Regions from separate parts of the Rhizobium sp. NPDC090275 genome, predicted to be linked through region 2. Evidence: predicted binding sites of a transcription regulator. Region 2 holds the regulator's gene; the other holds the start of a gene.
The links. Region 2 encodes PhoB, which activates phosphate uptake and scavenging genes when phosphate is short. Its sites were predicted from a motif close to TGTCATNNANCTGTCAT; they were not measured.

Region 1: the regulator PhoB is predicted to act here: its motif matches at 2,260-2,276, upstream of ppk2 (polyphosphate kinase 2).

The regions. Positions count from the first base shown of each region.
Region 1 is NZ_JBIVYL010000007.1:32,965-38,627, forward strand. Features, by position in the region: gene ACIQUB_RS18360 (ROK family protein) at 1-466, shown strand, start outside; gene ACIQUB_RS18365 (PH domain-containing protein) at 603-1,160, shown strand; gene ppk2 (polyphosphate kinase 2) at 1,219-2,136, opposite strand; gene ACIQUB_RS18375 (DUF3422 family protein) at 2,344-3,648, opposite strand; gene ACIQUB_RS18380 (DoxX family protein) at 3,803-4,231, opposite strand; gene ACIQUB_RS18385 (sugar-binding transcriptional regulator) at 4,297-5,280, opposite strand.
Region 2 is NZ_JBIVYL010000005.1:16,888-22,550, forward strand. Features, by position in the region: gene argF (ornithine carbamoyltransferase) at 1-328, opposite strand, end outside; gene ACIQUB_RS13865 (aspartate aminotransferase family protein) at 376-1,572, opposite strand; gene ACIQUB_RS13870 (GcrA family cell cycle regulator) at 2,000-2,545, shown strand; gene phoB (phosphate regulon transcriptional regulator PhoB) at 2,627-3,310, opposite strand; gene phoU (phosphate signaling complex protein PhoU) at 3,347-4,060, opposite strand; gene pstB (phosphate ABC transporter ATP-binding protein PstB) at 4,104-4,919, opposite strand; gene pstA (phosphate ABC transporter permease PstA) at 4,934-5,663, opposite strand, start outside.

The sequences.
Region 1 (5,663 bases), on a different contig from region 2:
GGGCCACGGCCCGATCGTTGCACTGCGCGCCGGCCACCCGCCGGTCGAGATCCCGCATTATGCCTGCGGCTGCGGCCAGAGCGGTTGCGTCGATTCCGTCGGCGGCGCGCGCGGCATGGAACGCCTGCACAAGACCCTCCATGGCCTCGGCTTCACCAGCGAGGAAATCATCGGCCAGTGGCTGGGCGGCGAGGAAAAGGCGACCCGCACGATCGACGTCTACATCGACCTCCTCGCCTCTCCTCTGGCGCTGACCGTCAACATCACCGGCGCCACCATCGTCCCCGTCGCCGGCGGGCTCTCCAATGTGGAGCCGCTGCTGGATGAGCTCGACAAGGCGGTGCGCCAGCGTATCCTCCGCAAATTCGACCGCCCGCTGGTCGTGCGCAGCGAATGCCGCGTCGAGCCGGGGTTGATTGGGGCGGCGCTTTTGGGATTGAAGGCGGAAGCGAAGATGGTGGGGTAGGGGTTTTCACCTCACGCTTGATCTCAAAGCTTCGATTGCTGAGTAGGAAAATGCGCGTAATGGTGGTTCATCTGTAGCCGAAAGTTAATTCTGACACTCTACCATCTTGCCGGTGGAACGTGTTTGGGAGAGGCGCATGACTGCTGATGACTTGAATTCCAGGTTGGTGCGCGACGAGCGGGTGCTATGGCGCGGTGTGCCGGCCCAGGGACTGATGTTTACCAGCCGCGACGCGCTGATGATCCCGTTTAGCGCGGTGTGGCTCTCTTTCGCGGTCTTCTGGCTTGTCATGGTTACGCGGACGGGTGCGCCGGTGTTCTTTTATCTATGGGGCGCAATGTTCGTCGGCATCGGGATTTTCTTTGCCGTTGGCCGCTTTTTCGTCGATGCTTGGCTGCGTAGCCGCACCCTCTATGCCGTGACCGACCAGCGGGTCCTCATTTTGCGGTCCGCCCCTTTTGCGCGCTTTACGTCGATCGAGTTGGATCGTCTGCCGGAACTCAATCTGGTTGGTGACGGCAACACAAAGGGTGATATCCGCTTCGGGCCATCTGTTTCTCTGTTCGGTAATCGGTCGATGGCAGTCTGGATGCCATCCCTCGATCCGACACCACAGCTGCTCGGCCTAGCCAAGCCCAAGGCGGTCTTCGATCTGATCCGCGATGCCGGGCAGAAGGCGCGGGCACGCGCCTAGATGGGCTGCCTGTGATGGAGCCGGCGGATGAGGGCGCCTCACCCGCCGACGCTTCCAATCAATACTTCGACGGAACGTACAACTCCGGCGGCAGGACCTTGCGTTCGTAATCCGGGTTGAACACGCGCTCGGGCAAGGCGATCTCCTCGTGCGGCACGTCCTCATAGGGGAACTGCGACAAGAGATGGTCGATGCAGTTGAGGCGGGCGCGCTTCTTGTCGTTGCCTTCGACGATGTGCCAGGGCGCTTCTGGGATGTTGGTGCGGGCGAAGGTTTCTTCCTTGGCCTTGGTGTAGGCTTCCCAGCGGACGCGCGATTCCAGGTCCATCGGCGACAGCTTCCACTGCTTCAGCGGATCGTGGATGCGCACGAGGAAGCGCAGTTGCTGTTCTTCGTCGGTGATCGAGAACCAGTATTTGACGAGGCGGATGCCGGAGCGGACCAGCATGCGCTCGAATTCGGGCACGTCGTTGAAGAACTGCTCGACCTGATCCTCGTCGGCGAAGCCCATGACGCGTTCGACGCCGGAGCGGTTGTACCAGGAGCGGTCGAAGAGCACGATCTCGCCGCCAGCCGGCAGATGCGGCACGTAGCGCTGGAAGTACCACTGCGACTTTTCGCGGTCCGACGGAGCCGGAAGCGCCACGACGCGGGCGACGCGCGGGTTGAGGCGCTGGGTGATGCGCTTGATGACGCCGCCCTTGCCGGCGGAATCGCGACCTTCGAAGATCACGACCACCTTTTCCTTGTGATAGGTGACCCAATCCTGCAGGCGGATCAGCTCGGACTGCAGCGCGATCAACGAACGGAAATACTCGATGCGCGGCATCGATGGCGGATGCGCCTTGCGGTAGATCTTGCGGATTTCCTCGGACAGCGCCGGCTCGGAGAGCTCGAGCTCGTAGTCTTCATCCAGCGTATCGGCCAGTTCGGCCTCGAGCCAGTCGGTTGAAGGCGTGCCTCTCATGGTGGTCATCTCGATCCCTGTTCAGATTTGTCGCTTCGGACGCTTGCGGAGCTGCCTTGCTTTGCGCCGCATGACGATATCATGAAAGCACGCAGGGCAAGGCCACTCATGGCGCCAAATAAGCAGCGTGTCATGAAGGATATATGACGCTTCGGCCGGACGCGGAGATGCGTGCGCAAAGTGGTCGGCAGGTGAGCGTGCCGCCGGCCTTTCGGATCAGCTCAGCGCGTCGGGGCGGTTGGCCTCTTTGACATGGTCGTCGCTGTGCTTGCTGCGAATGCGACGCACGGTGAGCCAGACGCCGAGGACGACGAAGGGCACGGCGGCGCCGGTCAGCGTCTCCGGCGCGATCTCGACGCCGACGCCATGTAGAAGCTTGGCGAGATAGCCGACGAGGCCGATGACGTAATAGGAGATGGCGGCGACCGACAGGCCTTCGACCGTCTGCTGCAGGCGCAGCTGCAGATGGGCGCGCTTGTCCATCGAGGCCAGGATCTCGGTGTTGAACTTTTCCAGCTCGACATCGATCCAGCTGCGCAGAAGGGCCGTGGCGCGGGCGAGCTTGCGCGACAGGTCGGCCTGCCGCTCCTCGACCGACTGGCAGGTGCGCATGGCGGGCGCCAGGCGGCGCTGCAGGAAGGCGCCGAGCGTTTCGTTGCCGGGGAGCGCCTTTTCGGCCAGCATGGCGACGCGCTCGAGTACGATGTTGTAGTAGGCGCGGCTGGCGCCGAAGCGGTAGAGGCTAAGGGCAGCATTGGCCTCGAGCTCGGCGGCGAGGCGGGTGATCTCCGACAGCGTGGCGTCGGCTTCGGCGCGCGCATGCTGCTTCATGCCCTGCGTGATGGCGGTGAAGCTCGTCTCGATCTGGCGGATCTCGGGCGACAGCGTCTGCGCCAACGGCAGGCCCATCATCGCCAGCGTCCTATAGGTCTCGATGTCGAGCAGGCGCTGGGCGAGCATCCCACGGGCGCCATCCGTCATGCCATGATCGAGCACCAGGAACTTGGTCAAGCCGTCGCCGTCCTGACGGAAATCGGTGATCACGGTCGCCTGGCTATCGGCCACCATACTCTGGCAGAGGCTGGTCGGATCGAAATTGGCGATGACGTCGGCGACATCCTCGCTATCCGGGCGGATCTCGATGCGAACGCCGGAGATGAAGGGGCCGGGTGCCGCAAAGCTGGCGCCGAAAGGATTGACCGGGATCTCGGCGCCGAATTCCGCCGGCGCCGGCGTGTCCCAGAAATAGGTCGAGAATTCCGTGTGGCGCTCCCAGCGCAGCGTGCCGCTGCCCCAGCTCATCGTGTGGTGGCTGGTGTCGGCGGCGGGCGCCGGAACGCCCTGGGCGAGCGAGAGCGCCTTCAGGATCGCCTGATCGGCGGCAAAGTTGGCCTCGGTCAGGAAGGCGACCTGGAAGATGACGCGGGAAACGGGGATCAGCGTATAGGGGCGCGAATGGATTTCGCCGAGCGCGCGGGCCCGGACATCGGCTACGGGAAACGAAAAGCTACGCTTCGACAAATCTTGCCTCCTGACTGTGCCCCCACGGCCAGCTCTTCCCTTGGCTATTATCAAATGGCCCGGCGCGTACGACGTGGCGGTTTGACGCAGAACGATCATGCGCCGGCAATTTGCGTCGTGTCGAGCCGTTTCAGTTCCGTCCGCTGCGCCGAGGTCAGTGCGAAGCCGGCAATGGCCAGCGCGTCACCTTGCCGGCAAGCAGCGCCCACCAGACGATGACCGGCTGCAGGGCGAGGCGCGGCAGATGATACCACCAACCCAAGGCGGCCGCGGTCGAGCCGAGATCGTCGATGGCGTGCTTTATGTTGGCCGGGAACACACAGACGGCATAAAGCGCCAGGCAGATCCCGGCCGAGCGGCGTAACCGTTCAGTCGTCAGGCCGATCGCGCCGGCAATTTCGCACAGGCCGGTGAACGCGATCACCTCGGCCGGGAAGGGAACCCAATCCGGGGTGATCGACAGGAACGCGGCTGGGAAGAGCAGGTGCGCGCAGCCGGCGATCATGTAGAGGCCGGCCAGGATAAATCTGCCGGTTGGGCTTTCCGCGTGGTCGGTGGAGGCATTGTCTGCGGCTTTGGTCATGCAGCGTTTACGCAAATGACCGGCGTCTGGATGATGCGACGTATGTCGCCGATGCGCCCGATGCGTCAGGCGGCGTCGGCGAGCTCGATCAGGGCGCGGGCGGCGCTTTCGTCTGTGATCAGCGTGTTGCAGCCGATCCGCTTGATGGTGGCGCTGATGGCAACCGCCCGGTGGGCGCCGCCGGAGGAGAGCACGATGTGCTTGGCCTTCTTCAGCGTATCGAGATCGACGGACATCACCCGGCTGTTGATCGAATGATCGACCGTGTTGCCGTCCTTGTCGAGGAAATTGAACATGGTGTCGCAGACGCAGCCGGCATCGATCAGCTCCTGCAATTCGCCCTTGGAGATCCATCCCTCCGACAGCGAGGTCGAATGCGGGCCGATATCGCCGCAGCTGACGATGGCGAGATCGAGCGTTTCGGCGAGCCGGTAGATGGTATCGAGACCGCATTTTTCGATGAGGTTGCGCTTGGTCTCGGTGGAATCGACCAGGAGCGGCGCGAGGAACATGTAGCACTCGGCGCCGAGCTGGCTTGCCAGCCGCCAGGTGTAGTCGATCGGGTTGGTCTGATGCACGGCGACGATGCCGCCGAGGAGCGAGACGACCTTGCAATTGTCGCGGCGCGGCGGGCGGAAGCTCGACAGCGAGGCCGTCATGGTGCGGCCCCAGCCGACGCCGATCGTGTAGTTGTCGGGAATGGCTTCGGAGAGAAACTGGCCGAGCGCCAGGCCGACACTCTTGGCCAGCGCATTCGGATCGGAGGTGACGGGTGCGGGCACCACGATCGCCTCGTCCAGGCCGTAGGCGCGTTCCAGCTTCACCGACAGTTCGACGCAATCGCCGATCGAATCGTTGATCCAGATCTGCACCTCGCTGCGCTTCATCGCCTCGTCGAGCAGCCGGATGACGGTCGTGCGGCTGATGCCGAGCTGCTCGGCGACATCTTTTTGCGTCAATCCCTGGTTATAATAGAGCCAGGCAGCGCGCAGTCTGAGCGAGGAGGCTTCCGAATAGGCGGTGTGCGTGCCGCGTTTTAGCTTGACCACATCTCCTCCAAAAGCAAAGGCGCCCTAGATCCTGCTCGAGACAGGGCATGGTTTGTCGCTGCGATAATGACCGGTGTGACACTTATGTCAATTGAAATGCACAAATGTCCTTGACATAATGGCCCTGGAATAGCGATAGTCTTGGCAACTGGTCGTTCCGTCCATTGTAGGAGGCACTGTGCGGGCATATGGCAAATCGCAGCGGTCTTGCGCCGGGGCTCGATTGCCCTTGGACGTCTTCGTTGCGGCAGCCCGAGACGGGAACGATGGGGTACTCGCCGACGTTTATGATGTAAGCCAAACGCGCGGGCACGATTTCACATATAGCGACTTCAAAGACAGTACGGGCAATCCGTAGATCACCTCATTCGCCGGGCCTCAAG
Region 2 (5,663 bases):
CATGGTCGGTGGTGCGGATCATGATCGCATCGACATAGCGCGACAGGACCTTGGCGGTGTCGCCAATCGTTTCAGCGCGGCCGAGCTGCATTTCGGTGCCGGAGAGGAACAGCGTCTCGCCGCCGAGCTGGCGCATGCCGACGTCGAAGGAGACGCGGGTGCGGGTCGAGGGCTTTTCGAAGATCATCGCCAGCATCTTGCCTGCCAGCGGCTTGTCGCCCTGGCCGGCCTTGAAGGCCTGCTTGCGGGTCTTGGCGTCGTCCATGATGACCCGGAGGTCGGAGGAGGTTACCGCGGAAAGATCGAGAAAGTGTTTTGGGGAAGCCATCTGTCTTTAACCTGTTGCGCCCGCCATCCGGCCGGGCATCCATCCATTCAAGCCGTCTTCTTTGCCTTGGCGCGCACGCTCTCGGCGGCACGCTCGAGGCGCGCGAGGCCTTCGCGGGCTTCGTCAGCGGTGACGACGAGCGGGGGCAACAAACGGATGACATTGTCGCCGGCCGGAATGGCCAGCAGGTTGGCAGCGCGGATGGCCTGCAAGAGCTCAGTTGACGGAACAGCCGCCTTGACGCCAAGCATCAGGCCTTCGCCGCGGATATCCTCGATCACATCGGGGAAGCGATCCTTCAGCGATGCGAGGCCCTGGCGGAAGACGAGTGCGACGTCGTTGACGTGCTGCAGGAAGCCTTCCTCGAGGATGACATCGAGCACGGCATTGCCGACGGCCATGGCGAGCGGGTTACCGCCATAGGTCGAGCCATGGGTGCCGGCCTTCATGCCGGAGGCTGCTTCGGCGGTTGCCAGGCAAGCACCGAGCGGGAAACCACCGCCGATACCCTTGGCGACAGCCATGATGTCGGGCGTGACGCCGGACCATTCATGCGCGAAGAGCTTGCCCGTACGGCCGACGCCGGACTGAACCTCGTCGAGGATCAGAAGCAGGCCGTTTTCGTCGCAAAGCTGGCGCAGCGCCTTCATGAATTCCGTGGTCGCCGGGCGGATACCGCCTTCGCCCTGTACCGGCTCAAGCAAGATACCGGCCGTGGCATCGGTGATGGCGGCGCGGACGGCTTCGATATCGCCGAAGGGAACCTGGTCGAAACCGGGTGTCTTGGGGCCGAAGCCTTCGAGGTACTTCTCCTGGCCGCCGGCGGCGATCGTCGCCAGCGTGCGGCCGTGGAATGCGCCTTCGAAGGTGATGATGTGGAAGCGCTCGGGATGGCCCTTCGAATACTGGTAGCGGCGCGCGGTCTTGATCGCGCATTCCAGCGCCTCGGCGCCGGAATTGGTGAAGAACACCTTATCCGCGAAGGTTGCATCGGTCAGACGCTTGGCGAAGCGCTCCTGGCCGGGGATTTCGTAAATGTTGGAAAGGTGCCAGACCTTCTGGGCCTGCTCCTTAAGCGCGCCGACGACGTGCGGATGGCTATGGCCGACGGAGGTCACGGCAACGCCCGCGCCAAAATCGAGATATCGCTCGCCAGTTTCGGTGATCAGCCACACGCCCTCTCCTCGCTCGAACCGCAGCGGGGCACGAGAGTAGGTATCATAAAGCGGCGCGGCTTCAGCCATGGCGCGATCTCCTGTCATTCGCTCAACAAAGGCCCGGAATCCGGCTAAAAAGCGGGTGCCCGGAAATGAAAAATGCCGCCTTTCGGCGGCGAGGGGCACTATTGTCTTTTCGCAGTGCGATGTCAACAAAACTGAGCTTTTGTCGCATGCGTCAAGCAAGCATCGGGGCGCGGGCGAGCTATCAACAGCTAATGTTGCAGAAATGACTCTACCACCCAGCAAGTTGGGGAAAACCGAGAAATCGATTCGCCGCGATTCAACCGACTCTTGTCACGGAGTCGCCCTCACTCTAGGTTAAAACTCAATTACTAGACTGCATGCGGCGGAACTAGTCACCAAAATCGAGCAAGCGTTTCTTGGTCCGGACACGTCCGTGCCATGGGTGAAGGATTCTGCCTACACCAACGCAATAAGGCGGAGACAGGGCATGAACTGGACAGACGAGCGCGTTGAAAGACTGAAGAAGCTTTGGGCCGAAGGCCTGAGCGCCAGCCAGATTGCGGCACAACTTGGCGGTGTAAGCCGCAACGCCGTCATCGGCAAGGTCCACCGTCTGAACCTGCCTGGCCGCGCCAAGGCCGGCGGCACGACGACGGCGACACGGGCGCCGAAGCGTCCGGCGGTTTCGACCCCGCGCCCCGCCAACAGCTTCAATTCCGCACGCATCTCGCCAAGCCGCGCCGTTGCCCGCCCGCAGGGCGCAGTGGCTCTCAAGGAAGAGATGGACATCGATGCGATCGAGGAAGTCCGTTACCGTCCGGCTTCCAACGTCGTCGTTCCGATCTCGCGCCGCCTCGGCCTCACGGAACTGACCGAGCGTACGTGCAAGTGGCCGGTCGGCGATCCGCTGACGGACGACTTCCACTTCTGCGGCTGCGAGTCCCCCGACAACTCGCCTTACTGCACCTATCACCAGCGCATGGCCTACCAGCCGGTCAACGAGCGCCGCAAGGCCGCCAACCGGGTCGCATGACCCGGAAAGCCGGATAAGGAACGAAAGAAAACGGGCCCTCGCGGGCCCGTTTTTCGTTGGATCGGACGGAATGGAAGCGCCTTACGCTTCCATCGAATAGCCGGCGCCGCGAACGGTGCGGATGACATCCTGCATGTTGGAGAAGTTGAGCGCCTTGCGCAGGCGGCCGACGTGAACGTCGACGGTGCGTTCGTCGACATAGATGTCATGGCCCCAGACGCCATCGAGCAGCTGCGAGCGGGAGAAGACGCGGCCCGGCGACGACATCAGGAATTCCAGGAGGCGGAATTCGGTCGGTCCGAGGCGGACTTCGCGGCTCTTGCGGTGAACGCGGTGGGTTTCGCGATCGAGCTCGATATCGCCGCACTTCAGCAGCGAGGAGAGCACTTCCGGCTTGGCGCGGCGCAGCATCGCCTTGACGCGGGCGACGAGCTCTGGCGTGGAGAACGGCTTGACGACATAGTCGTCGGCGCCGGTCGACAGGCCGCGAACGCGTTCGCTTTCCTCGCCACGGGCGGTCAGCATGATGATCGGCAGGCGCTCCGTCTCCGGGCGCATGCGCAGGCGACGGCACAGCTCGATGCCGGATACGCCGGGCAGCATCCAATCGAGGATCAAAAGATCAGGCGTGCGTTCCTGCAGCCGGATTTCGGCCTCGTCACCGCGAAGGATGGTATCGACTTCGAAGCCTTCGGCCTCAAGGTTATAGCGAAGAAGCACGCTCAGTGCTTCTTCGTCTTCAACGACTGCTACTCTTGGGATCATTCGTCTCGGTCTCCTGGGGGCGTGGGTCCGGAACGCTTATTCCGTGACCGCGCCGACGGTGTTGGCGGTGTCGTCCTTCGGACGCTCGCCTTCCGGCTGGGCGCCGGTAGCCATGTAGTAGATGGTCTCTGCGATGTTGGTGGCGTGGTCGCCGATGCGCTCGATGTTCTTGGCGCAGAAGAGAAGATGCGTGCAGCTGGTGATGTTGCGCGGATCTTCCATCATGTAGGTCAGCATCTCGCGGAACAGCGAGGTGTACATCGCGTCGATTTCCTCGTCGCGCTCGCGGATCGACTTGGCACGATCTGCAACGCGGCTGGTGTAGACGTCGAGAACTTCCTTGAGCTGGACGAGCGCCAGTTCGGAGAGATGCTCGAGGCCACGGGCGAGCTTGCGTGGAACGCCGGTGCTCTGAACCGCGATGACGCGCTTGGCGGTGTTCTTGCCGAGATCGCCGACGCGCTCGAGATCGGCCGCAATGCGGATCGAACCCATGATTTCGCGAAGGTCGGCGGCCATCGGCTGACGGCGGGCGATGGTGATGATCGCCTTTTCGCCAATCTCGCGCTCGGCGTGATCGAGGATCACGTCGTCGGAGATGACCTTCTGGGCGAGCGAAGTATCGCCGTTGACGAGCGCGCGAACAGCGTCGCCGACCATCTGTTCCGCGAGGCCGCCCATTTCGGAGATGCGGCGCGTCAGGAACTTGAGATCATCGTCATAGGCGGAATAGATATGTGTCGATGCCATGGGGCTTATCCTTGAATGTCCTGAGGTTTACCGGTTTCGGAGATCAGCCGAAGCGGCCCATGATGTAATCCTGGGTGCGCGGATCATCCGGGTTGGTGAACATCTTGTCGGTATCGTTCTCCTCGACGAGGTTGCCGAGGTGGAACATGGCGGTGCGCTGCGAAACGCGGGCTGCCTGCTGCATCGAGTGCGTGACGATGACGATCGTGTAGGCTTCGCGCAGCTCGTGGATGAGCTCCTCGACCTTTGCGGTCGCGATCGGGTCAAGCGCCGAGCAGGGCTCGTCCATCAGGATGACTTCTGGGCTAACGGCAATCGCGCGGGCGATGCACAGACGCTGCTGCTGACCGCCCGACAGGCCGGTGCCGCCTTCATGCACGCGGTCCTTGACCTCGTTCCACAGGCCGGCGCGCTGCAGGCTCTGCTCGACGATGACGTCCATGTCGGCCTTCGCCTTGGCGAGACCGTGGATGCGCGGGCCGTAGGCGACGTTTTCGTAGATCGACTTCGGGAACGGGTTCGGCTTCTGGAACACCATGCCGACGCGGGCGCGAAGTTCGACGACGTCGATATCCGGATCGTAGATATCATCGCCATCGAGCGTGATCTTGCCGGTGACGCGGCAGTTGTCGATCGTGTCGTTCATGCGGTTCAGGCTGCGCAGGAAGGTGGACTTGCCGCAGCCCGACGGACCGATGAGAGCCGTCACGGTGTTTTCGCGGATGTTCAGCTTCACGTCGAAAAGCGCACGCTTCTCGCCGTAGTAAACCGAGACGTCCTGGCCGATCATTTTATACGGAATGGTATTCATCTTCTGGTCTAGCGCCTTCTCAACTGCTGCTTCCGTCAACATGTTCATGATGTTTACTCCGTTTACCAGCGGCGCTCAAAGCGACGACGCAAGAGGATGGCTCCGAGGTTCATGACGATCAGGAACAGGAGCAGGACGATGATGGCGCCGGACGTGCGCTCGACAAAAGCGCGTTCGGCTTCGTTTGCCCACATGTAAACCTGCACCGGCAGAGCCGTGGAGGGATCCATCGGGGTGGCAGGCGCATTGGCAACGAAGGCGACCATGCCGATCAGGAGCAGCGGCGCGGTTTCACCGAGCGCGTGCGCCAGACCGATGATGGTGCCGGTCAGGATGCCAGGCATTGCCAGCGGCAGGACGTGGTGGAACACCATCTGCATCTTCGAAGCGCCGAGGCCGAGAGCGGCCGCACGGATCGAAGGGGGCACGGCGCGCAGTGCTGCGCGGGTGGCGATGATGATGGTCGGCAGCGTCATCAGCGTCAGCACCAGACCGCCGACCAGCGACGCGGAGCGCGGCAGGCCTGCGAAGTTGATGAAGACGGCGAGACCGAGCAGACCGTAGACGATCGACGGAACGGCCGCGAGGTTATTGATGTTGACCTCGATCAGGTCGGTCAGCTTGTTCTTCGGCGCGAACTCTTCGAGATAGATCGAAGCGGCGACGCCGATCGGCAGCGACAAGGCAAGAACGATCAACATCAGGTAGAGCGAGCCGATGAGGGCGACGCCGAGACCTGCGGCTTCCGGACGGCTGGAGTTGCCGTTGACGAAGAGGCCGGTGTTGAACTCC